One region of the Sporosarcina sp. GTC18466 genome, then DNA from elsewhere that is predicted to be linked to it. Evidence: a T-box and tRNA genes for the amino acid it is inferred to sense, from the RefSeq annotation. Region 1 holds a T-box; the other regions hold tRNA genes.
What was found. A T-box is a leader RNA that pairs with one kind of tRNA and senses whether it is charged. The one in region 1 lies ahead of ACZ5FK_RS03940 (valine--tRNA ligase), so its partner is inferred to be a tRNA-Val.
Positions count from the first base shown of each region.

Region 1 (3,271 bases):
ATCTAGTCACCTGCTCGATCGTTTCGTTCAAGCGGGTCAGGATCCATGCATCCGCAACGGATTTCTCGCCAGTCAGATCGATCTCGTCAAATGTCATGCCTTCCATGTTCATGAGCGCAAAGCGTGAGGCGTTCCAGATTTTATTCGCAAAGTTCCAGATCGCTTCGACCTTTTCCGTAGAGTACCGGAGATCCTGGCCAGGCGATGATCCTGTCGCGAGGAAGTAACGGAGCGCATCCGCGCCGTACTGGTCGATGACATCCATCGGGTCGACACCGTTGCCGAGCGACTTGGACATCTTCCGTCCGTCCTCCGCACGCACGAGGCCGTGGATGAGAACGTCTTTGAACGGACGCTGCCCTGTGAACTCGATCCCTTGGAAAATCATGCGGGATACCCAGAAATAGATGATATCGTAGCCTGTGACGAGTGTGTTTGTCGGATAGTACTTCTTGAATTCTTCATTGTCCGCATCGGGCCAGCCCATTGTCGAGAATGGCCACAGCGCGGAGGAGAACCATGTGTCAAGGACGTCGTTGTCCTGGTTCCAGTTCTCGATATCTGCAGGCGCTTCATGGCCTACATACACTTCACCGGTCTCCTTATGGTACCAGGCCGGAATTCGGTGGCCCCACCAGAGCTGGCGGGAGATGCACCAGTCATGCAGGTTCTCCATCCAGTTCAAATATGTCTTCTCGAAACGCTCCGGCACGAAGTTCACTTTCCCTTCGCCTTTTTGGAGATCAATCGCTTCTTTTGCAAGCGGAGCCATCTTGACGAACCATTGTGTCGACAAATACGGTTCGACGACCGCGCCGCTCCGCTCGGAATGCCCGACTGCGTGCAAGTGGTCTTCGATCTTGAAGAGGATACCCATATCCTGGAGGTCCTTGACGATCTGTTTCCGGCAATCAAACCGGTCCATCCCTTCATACTTGCCCGCTTTCGCATTCATCGTGCCGTCTTCGTTCATGACGAGGACGCGAGGCAAGTCGTGGCGATTGCCGATCTCAAAGTCGTTCGGGTCATGTGCCGGCGTGATTTTCACCGCACCGCTTCCGAATTCCATATCGACATAATCATCTGCAATGATCGGAATTTCGCGTCCGACAATCGGCAGCTTCACTGTCTTTCCGATCAGATGCTTATAGCGTTCGTCTTCCGGATGGACGGCGACCGCTGTATCTCCAAGCATTGTCTCAGGACGCGTTGTCGCGATTTCAATGCTGCCAGTTCCGTCTGCGAGTGGGTAGCGCATATGATAGAATGCACCCTGCACATCTTTGTGGATGACTTCGATATCCGAGATGGCAGTTTTTGTAGCCGGATCCCAGTTGATGATGTATTCGCCGCGGTAAATGAGCCCATTCTCATATAGCTTGACGAACACTTCGCGGACCGCTTTTGAAAGTCCCTCGTCAAGCGTAAACCGCTCACGGGAATAATCGAGCGCGAGGCCGAGCTTCGCCCACTGCGCGCGGATATGGCTGGCATATTCCTCTTTCCATTTCCAAGTCTCTTCAAGGAACTTTTCACGGCCTAAATCATAGCGCGTCTTGCCATCTGCGCGGAGCTTCTCTTCGACTTTCGCCTGTGTCGCGATGCCCGCATGGTCCATGCCCGGCAGCCAGAGCGCGTCGTACCCTTGCATCCGCTTCATCCGGATCAGGATGTCTTGAAGCGTCGTATCCCAAGCATGCCCGAGGTGAAGCTTGCCTGTCACGTTCGGCGGCGGGATGACGATCGTATACGGCTCTTTCCCACTTTCCGGATTCGCCTTGAAAAATTCACCTTCAAGCCACCATTCATAGCGGCCTGCCTCGATCGCGTTCGGATCGTATTTCGTCGGCATCGTAAGTTTGTCTGTCATGCCATTTCCTCCTTTGTAATGTCAGATGCGGATAGTACCCGAAAAATAAAAAAACCCCTTCGCCATAAAAAGGACGAAGGAGTATTATTCGCGGTACCACCTTTATTCGTGCATGAAGAAACCATGCACCTCAACATCTGATAACGGCTTCTAACCGGCTTTCGCTACTTATAACTTTTCACGAAAACTGCTCCCGGGCGACATTCGGCAAACGTCCATAGGCTCTCTCACCGCGCGAGCCCTCTCTTGGATGGTCCAGTCTGCTTCAAACCCGATCAACGCATCAATATGCAGCTGTCCATATTGTACCTGATAGGCATTGGTACGTCAATATGGATCCGGCATTCCGGCCTTCACCTATCATATGAAAGGAGTGCTCTTATGCGAAGAGGCTATAACCCATACTTGCTGCCGCCTTGGCTCAGGAAATGCAGGTTCTACTGCAAAGGCATCATCATCCCGATCTGCTGCTTCCAGTTGCTCCGGCTGCTGTTCGTTCCGACGACAGGCGACTTCCTGCTTCTCTGCGTCCTTGTCGGAATCGCCTTCCTGTTATACAAAAACATCATTTGAACGGAAGGTGGTCGTCGTCCATTCATCTTCCAGGCACGCGATGTATGACAGCATATCGTCCCCATTATCCGCTGGCGAGCTGTCATACGTTGCGACATGCGACATCGCTGGCGTCTCGGCAGCCGCCATGTAACTGGAGGTCGATTCCAGTGCTACTGTTTCATCGTAGGCTTCCTCTGCCGCTTCCATGGCAATTTCTTGGACAGGCTCTGCAGGTGCTGAAGCCTCGGCAACTGGTGACGCTTCAGCTGCTTCTTGTTGTTTAGTATTCTCCGCGACAGCAGTGTCTTGAGCAGCAGCCTCCTTCGCAATTTCAGCTTCTTTCTTTTGTACAGGTTGAGCCTCTGCTTTAACCACTGCATCAAGAGCTGCATCAGTCTTTACAGCCGCCAAGCTTGACGATTCGGGTTTTGCCTGTGCCACCGCGTCTCCGTATACACAATCGACATTCCACGAGAGCTTCAGCGCACCGTTCTCATCCGCTTCAGCCGCCGCCCCCTTCGCCTGTATATGGATCGGGTTTCCGACTTCCGGAGGCAGATCGATATGAAGAGGCACCGCATATTCAAAATACCCTGACGTGCCATCCAGTTCAACGTCGTCGATATACAAAGCGCTCTCCGGCTGCTCTTCCGCCCGCTCTCCTTCCTTGAAGTTGACGTTTGCGGCAATATGATAGATACCCGTCAGCCGGACACCGTCATTCGTACGTTTCTCCGTGAATCCCGCTTTCACCTTAACGGACTGCGCACCATCCGGAACACCGATATGTCCCGGGAAATAAAACAGTTCTTCCATCTTCCATTGTAAATTCCGCAATGGACTCCC
Region 1 is NZ_AP044037.1:778,079-781,349, forward strand. Features, by position in the region: gene ACZ5FK_RS03940 (valine--tRNA ligase) at 1-1,870, opposite strand, end outside; T-box leader at 1,937-2,158, opposite strand; gene ACZ5FK_RS03945 (hypothetical protein) at 2,252-2,443, shown strand; gene ACZ5FK_RS03950 (hypothetical protein) at 2,423-3,262, opposite strand.

Region 2 (3,271 bases), 870 kb from region 1:
TTACAGGAACCGATATTACCGGTGAAAACAGAGGATTTGTCCGCTCTTCAGAAGAAAAGGAATATGAAGAGGAACTGGATCAGGAAGGACTTGAATCTCCAATCGGCGATATCCCTTATCACGAGGGAGACAGCTATATTAACGATAAGGAAACAGAGTAATGCCTAAGCAAGGACCTGCCGCTTAGGCAATAAAGAGAAATAAAAAAAGCTGAACGGTTTATGCCGTTCAGCTTTTTTGGGATGACCCCTACGGGATTCGAACCCGTGTTACCGCCGTGAAAGGGCGGTGTCTTAACCGCTTGACCAAGGGGCCATATGGCGGAGAAGGAGGGATTCGAACCCTCGCGCCGCTTACGCGACCTACGCCCTTAGCAGGGGCGCCTCTTGAGCCTCTTGAGTACTTCCCCGTATTAAAAATGATGGCTCCGCAGGTAGGACTCGAACCTACGACCGATCGGTTAACAGCCGATTGCTCTACCACTGAGCTACTGCGGAATGGTGGGCCTAAGTGGACTCGAACCACCGACCTCACGCTTATCAGGCGTGCGCTCTAACCAGCTGAGCTATAGGCCCATTGGAGCGGGTGAAGGGAATCGAACCCTCATCATCAGCTTGGAAGGCTGAGGTTTTACCACTAAACTACACCCGCAGAAGAATGGCTCAGGACGGAATCGAACCGCCGACACAAGGATTTTCAGTCCTTTGCTCTACCGACTGAGCTACTGAGCCGTTTGTGCTGCATTTTCACTTCTATGTATAAAAGATGAAATGGCGGTCCCGACCGGGATCGAACCGGCGATCTCCTGCGTGACAGGCAGGCATGTTAACCGCTACACCACGGGACCATTTGGTTGCGGGGGCAGGATTTGAACCTGCGACCTTCGGGTTATGAGCCCGACGAGCTACCACTGCTCCACCCCGCGATAATAATATGAACTGCATGTAATTGCTAGCTTGATTGACAAGCACTTTCTTAGTATACCATATGCTGTTTCAAAAAGCAATATGGCGGAGGAAGAGGGATTCGAACCCCCGCGGGCTTTAACACCCCTGTCGGTTTTCAAGACCGATCCCTTCAGCCAGACTTGGGTATTCCTCCGTGATAATATTCAAATAGTGGTGGACCTTGCAGGACTCGAACCTGCGACCGGACGGTTATGAGCCGTCTGCTCTAACCAACTGAGCTAAAGGTCCTTTTGATAGCGGCGGAGGGAATCGAACCCACGACCTTACGGGTATGAACCGTACGCTCTAGCCAGCTGAGCTACGCCGCCGAAAGTACTTATAACTCTCAGTTATTATAAATGGTGGAGCCTAGCGGGATCGAACCGCTGACCTCCTGCGTGCAAGGCAGGCGCTCTCCCAGCTGAGCTAAGGCCCCATTTTGAAAGTGGTCGGGAAGACAGGATTCGAACCTGCGACCCCTTGGTCCCAAACCAAGTGCTCTACCAAGCTGAGCTACTTCCCGTAAAGTGATTGCTATGTAATGGCGCGCCCGGCAGAAGTCGAATCCACAACCTTCTGATCCGTAGTCAGACGCTCTATCCAATTGAGCTACGGGCGCTTGATCCTAACTGGTTCTGATGCCGAGGACCGGAATCGAACCGGTACGGTAGTCACCTACCGCAGGATTTTAAGTCCTGTGCGTCTGCCAGTTCCGCCACCCCGGCAAAATTGGAGCGGAAGACGGGATTCGAACCCGCGACCCCGACCTTGGCAAGGTCGTATTCTACCACTGAACTACTTCCGCGTATAAAGTGCGGGTGAAGGGAGTCGAACCCCCACGCCTTGCGGCACTAGATCCTAAGTCTAGCGTGTCTGCCAGTTCCACCACACCCGCATGATTAAAATGGTGAGCCATGCAGGATTCGAACCTGCGACCCTCTGATTAAAAGTCAGATGCTCTACCAACTGAGCTAATGGCTCTTAGTGGTGCCGGCGAAAGGACTTGAACCCTCAACCTACTGATTACAAGTCAGTTGCTCTACCAGTTGAGCTACACCGGCACATAAGATATATGGTGGAGGATGACGGGTTCGAACCGCCGACCCCCTGCTTGTAAGGCAGGTGCTCTCCCAGCTGAGCTAATCCTCCGTATATAAGCCTGGCGACGTCCTACTCTCACAGGGGGAAGCCCCCTACTACCATCGGCGCTGAAGAACTTAACTTCCGTGTTCGGTATGGGAACGGGTGTGACCTCTTCGCCATCATTACCAGACTTGTACTTCTTTTGAAGACATTACTTATTATATCATCTCTTTAGAGATTTACAAGCACTTTTTTTAGTGAAAAGAGCTTTTTTTGAATGAATTGCTCATTCAAAACCGGATAGAAGTGACATTGGGTAACGTAATCAACGTACTATTGTAACTGTCCAGCCTCAGCGGCCAGTCGCTCGGGTCACAAGCCGTCTCGGCTGCGCGGCAGAAAGCGCCGCTTCGCCAATCCGTCTTGTGCCTGTCGCGCCTTGGCGGCCGCTTCGGCATTTCTTGTGTCCAGCTTCAACTCCCAGTCGCTCGGGGTCATAAGCCATCCTGCTCCGGTGGCTTTCGCCACTTCCGCAGGCTGTCTTATGCCTGTCGCGCCTAAACGGTCGTCTCCGCTTTTCTTGGTTAAGTCCTCGATCGATTAGTATCCGTCAGCTGCACGTGTCGCCACGCTTCCACCCCGGACCTATCCACCTCATCATCTTTGAGGGATCTTACTTACAGAAGTAAAGGGAAATCTCATCTCGAGGGGGGCTTCATGCTTAGATGCTTTCAGCATTTATCCCGTCCACACATAGCTACCCAGCGATGCCCTTGGCAGAACAACTGGTACACCAGCGGTGTGTCCATCCCGGTCCTCTCGTACTAAGGACAGCTCCTCTCAAATTTCCTGCGCCCGCGACGGATAGGGACCGAACTGTCTCACGACGTTCTGAACCCAGCTCGCGTACCGCTTTAATGGGCGAACAGCCCAACCCTTGGGACCGACTACAGCCCCAGGATGCGATGAGCCGACATCGAGGTGCCAAACCTCCCCGTCGATGTGGACTCTTGGGGGAGATAAGCCTGTTATCCCCGGGGTAGCTTTTATCCGTTGAGCGATGGCCCTTCCATGCGGAACCACCGGATCACTAAGCCCGTCTTTCGACCCTGCTCGACTTGTAGGTCTCGCAGTCAAGCTCCCTTATGCCTTTGCACTCTGCGAATGATGTCCAACCATTCTGAGGGAACCTTTGGGCGCCTCCGTTACTCTTTAGGAGGCGACCGCCCCAGTCAAACTGC
Region 2 is NZ_AP044037.1:3,135,681-3,138,951, reverse strand. Features, by position in the region: gene ACZ5FK_RS15810 (TraR/DksA C4-type zinc finger protein) at 1-161, shown strand, start outside; tRNA gene ACZ5FK_RS15805 (tRNA-Glu) at 244-315, opposite strand; tRNA gene ACZ5FK_RS15800 (tRNA-Ser) at 319-409, opposite strand; tRNA gene ACZ5FK_RS15795 (tRNA-Asn) at 423-497, opposite strand; tRNA gene ACZ5FK_RS15790 (tRNA-Ile) at 499-575, opposite strand; tRNA gene ACZ5FK_RS15785 (tRNA-Gly) at 578-651, opposite strand; tRNA gene ACZ5FK_RS15780 (tRNA-Phe) at 659-731, opposite strand; tRNA gene ACZ5FK_RS15775 (tRNA-Asp) at 772-847, opposite strand; tRNA gene ACZ5FK_RS15770 (tRNA-Met) at 851-925, opposite strand; tRNA gene ACZ5FK_RS15765 (tRNA-Ser) at 1,009-1,101, opposite strand; tRNA gene ACZ5FK_RS15760 (tRNA-Ile) at 1,120-1,196, opposite strand; tRNA gene ACZ5FK_RS15755 (tRNA-Met) at 1,203-1,276, opposite strand; tRNA gene ACZ5FK_RS15750 (tRNA-Ala) at 1,308-1,383, opposite strand; tRNA gene ACZ5FK_RS15745 (tRNA-Pro) at 1,394-1,470, opposite strand; tRNA gene ACZ5FK_RS15740 (tRNA-Arg) at 1,490-1,566, opposite strand; tRNA gene ACZ5FK_RS15735 (tRNA-Leu) at 1,587-1,672, opposite strand; tRNA gene ACZ5FK_RS15730 (tRNA-Gly) at 1,678-1,752, opposite strand; tRNA gene ACZ5FK_RS15725 (tRNA-Leu) at 1,761-1,842, opposite strand; tRNA gene ACZ5FK_RS15720 (tRNA-Lys) at 1,853-1,928, opposite strand; tRNA gene ACZ5FK_RS15715 (tRNA-Thr) at 1,933-2,008, opposite strand; tRNA gene ACZ5FK_RS15710 (tRNA-Val) at 2,021-2,096, opposite strand; rRNA gene rrf (5S ribosomal RNA) at 2,105-2,220, opposite strand; rRNA gene ACZ5FK_RS15700 (23S ribosomal RNA) at 2,611-3,271, opposite strand, start outside.
Region 2: it has a tRNA-Val gene. The T-box ahead of ACZ5FK_RS03940 (valine--tRNA ligase) is inferred to sense a tRNA for this amino acid. The anticodon was not compared.

Region 3 (3,186 bases), 1.1 Mb from region 1:
TGTGTAAAATATGTGTAAAAACTTTTCACAAGCTATGCTTTTCAACAACATTCTTAAAAACAAAAGAAAACCCCGCAAACGTTGATTTAACAACATTTACAGGGTTTTCATCAGCCTTTAAAGTCATCTAAAAATGACTAGGGGATACCCGAGGCCGGACTTGAACCGGCACGCCTCGCGGCACCGCATTTTGAGTGCGGCGTGTCTGCCATTCCACCACTCGGGCATATCTTGTAACCTGCAGCGTCATAAAACAATGGAGGCGGCAACCGGAATCGAACCGGTGGTAAGGGTGTTGCAGACCCGTGCCTTACCGCTTGGCTATGCCGCCGTACTAAGTGGAGCGGAAGACGGGATTCGAACCCGCGACCCCGACCTTGGCAAGGTCGTATTCTACCACTGAACTACTTCCGCATACTGGGGTAGCTGGATTCGAACCAACGAATGACGGAGTCAAAGTCCGTTGCCTTACCGCTTGGCTATACCCCAATGGGGCGGACGAGGGGAATCGAACCCCCGAATGTCGGAACCACAATCCGATGCGTTAACCACTTCGCCACGACCGCCACAGTATTAGTTTTTTTGTATACATCGCATGAATGGGGCGGACGAGGGGAATCGAACCCCCGAATGTCGGAACCACAATCCGATGCGTTAACCACTTCGCCACGACCGCCGTAATATGAAAGTGAAACAGTAATGGCAGGGGCAGTAGGAATCGAACCCACACCAAAGGTTTTGGAGACCTCTATTCTACCGTTAAACTATGCCCCTATGTAAATGGTGGTGGGGGACGGATTCGAACCGCCGAACCCGGAGGGAGCGGATTTACAGTCCGCCGCGTTTAGCCACTTCGCTACCCCACCATGAGGATGGTGCCGGCGAAAGGACTTGAACCCTCAACCTACTGATTACAAGTCAGTTGCTCTACCAATTGAGCTACACCGGCATAATAATATATGGTGGCTCAGGACGGAATCGAACCGCCGACACAAGGATTTTCAGTCCTTTGCTCTACCGACTGAGCTACTGAGCCACTATAAAATGGCGGTCCCGACCGGGATCGAACCGGCGATCTCCTGCGTGACAGGCAGGCATGTTAACCGCTACACCACGGGACCTTTTGGTTGCGGGGGCAGGATTTGAACCTGCGACCTTCGGGTTATGAGCCCGACGAGCTACCACTGCTCCACCCCGCGATAATATTAGTTAAATATGGTGGAGGATGACGGGTTCGAACCGCCGACCCCCTGCTTGTAAGGCAGGTGCTCTCCCAGCTGAGCTAATCCTCCGTGTTATAATTGCGATAAGCTTCGCATTACCGCGTCAGCTTCGGTCGATCAGTCAGTCACGTACTGTTGTACGCTCCCTCCTTCTCTCACTCGCTTCCTTGTTCTGCTCGCTTCTCCCAATTCTAACGGGAGTAGCAATGAGTTTTCACTTAAATGGAATGGTGACCCCTACGGGATTCGAACCCGTGTTACCGCCGTGAAAGGGCGGTGTCTTAACCGCTTGACCAAGGGGCCATATATGTTTGAATAAATCTGGCGGAGAGCAAGGGATTTGAACCCTTGATACGCGGTTAGCGTATACACGATTTCCAATCGTGCTCCTTCGGCCACTCGGACAGCTCTCCATATAATGGCTCCGCAGGTAGGACTCGAACCTACGACCGATCGGTTAACAGCCGATTGCTCTACCACTGAGCTACTGCGGAATAATGTTTGGCAACCCTTCAAGACTGCCGGTGAGTGATCTCACAGCCCAGCGATGTCCTACTCTCACAGGGGGAAGCCCCCTACTACCATCGGCGCTGAAGAGCTTAACTTCCGTGTTCGGTATGGGAACGGGTGTGACCTCTTCGCCATCATCACTGGACTATTTTCACAAGACAAGATTTATTATATCAAATCATCGCTTGTTTTGCAAGCTCTTTTTTAAAATAAATCTTTTCTTGTTCACCCAAAACCGGATAGAAGTGACATTGGAAAGCGTAATCAACGTACATTTGTAACTGTCCAGCCTCAGCGGCCAGTCGCTCGGGTCACAAGCCGTCTCGGCTGTGCGGCAGAAAGCGCCGCTTCGCCAATCCGTCTTGTGCCTGTCGCGCCTAGGCGGCCGCTTCGGCATTTTGGTTAAGTCCTCGATCGATTAGTATCCGTCAGCTGCACGTGTCGCCACGCTTCCACCCCGGACCTATCCACCTCATCATCTTTGAGGGATCTTACTTACAGAAGTAAAGGGAAATCTCATCTCGAGGGGGGCTTCATGCTTAGATGCTTTCAGCATTTATCCCGTCCACACATAGCTACCCAGCGATGCCCTTGGCAGAACAACTGGTACACCAGCGGTGTGTCCATCCCGGTCCTCTCGTACTAAGGACAGCTCCTCTCAAATTTCCTGCGCCCGCGACGGATAGGGACCGAACTGTCTCACGACGTTCTGAACCCAGCTCGCGTACCGCTTTAATGGGCGAACAGCCCAACCCTTGGGACCGACTACAGCCCCAGGATGCGATGAGCCGACATCGAGGTGCCAAACCTCCCCGTCGATGTGGACTCTTGGGGGAGATAAGCCTGTTATCCCCGGGGTAGCTTTTATCCGTTGAGCGATGGCCCTTCCATGCGGAACCACCGGATCACTAAGCCCGTCTTTCGACCCTGCTCGACTTGTAGGTCTCGCAGTCAAGCTCCCTTATGCCTTTGCACTCTGCGAATGATGTCCAACCATTCTGAGGGAACCTTTGGGCGCCTCCGTTACTCTTTAGGAGGCGACCGCCCCAGTCAAACTGCCCGCCTGACACTGTCTCCTGCCCGGATCACGGGCAAGGGTTAGAAGTCCAATACAGCCAGGGTAGTATCCCACGGGTGCCTCCACCGAAGCTGGCGCTCCGGCATCTTAGGCTCCTACCTATCCTGTACAGGCTGCACCGGAATTCAATATCAGGCTGCAGTAAAGCTCCACGGGGTCTTTCCGTCCTGTCGCGGGTAATGCGCATCTTCACGCATATTATAATTTCACCGAGTCTCTCGTTGAGACAGTGCCCAGATCGTTACGCCTTTCGTGCGGGTCGGAACTTACCCGACAAGGAATTTCGCTACCTTAGGACCGTTATAGTTACGGCCGCCGTTTACTGGGGCTTCAATTCGGAGCTTCGCTTGCGCTGACCCCTCCTCTTAACCTTCC
Region 3 is NZ_AP044037.1:2,905,036-2,908,221, reverse strand. Features, by position in the region: tRNA gene ACZ5FK_RS14455 (tRNA-Leu) at 146-226, opposite strand; tRNA gene ACZ5FK_RS14450 (tRNA-Cys) at 258-331, opposite strand; tRNA gene ACZ5FK_RS14445 (tRNA-Gly) at 340-414, opposite strand; tRNA gene ACZ5FK_RS14440 (tRNA-Gln) at 418-489, opposite strand; tRNA gene ACZ5FK_RS14435 (tRNA-His) at 491-566, opposite strand; tRNA gene ACZ5FK_RS14430 (tRNA-His) at 601-676, opposite strand; tRNA gene ACZ5FK_RS14425 (tRNA-Trp) at 701-774, opposite strand; tRNA gene ACZ5FK_RS14420 (tRNA-Tyr) at 782-866, opposite strand; tRNA gene ACZ5FK_RS14415 (tRNA-Thr) at 874-949, opposite strand; tRNA gene ACZ5FK_RS14410 (tRNA-Phe) at 961-1,036, opposite strand; tRNA gene ACZ5FK_RS14405 (tRNA-Asp) at 1,046-1,121, opposite strand; tRNA gene ACZ5FK_RS14400 (tRNA-Met) at 1,125-1,199, opposite strand; tRNA gene ACZ5FK_RS14395 (tRNA-Val) at 1,217-1,292, opposite strand; tRNA gene ACZ5FK_RS14390 (tRNA-Glu) at 1,452-1,526, opposite strand; tRNA gene ACZ5FK_RS14385 (tRNA-Ser) at 1,546-1,636, opposite strand; tRNA gene ACZ5FK_RS14380 (tRNA-Asn) at 1,643-1,717, opposite strand; rRNA gene rrf (5S ribosomal RNA) at 1,763-1,878, opposite strand; rRNA gene ACZ5FK_RS14370 (23S ribosomal RNA) at 2,132-3,186, opposite strand, start outside.
Region 3: it has a tRNA-Val gene. The T-box ahead of ACZ5FK_RS03940 (valine--tRNA ligase) is inferred to sense a tRNA for this amino acid. The anticodon was not compared.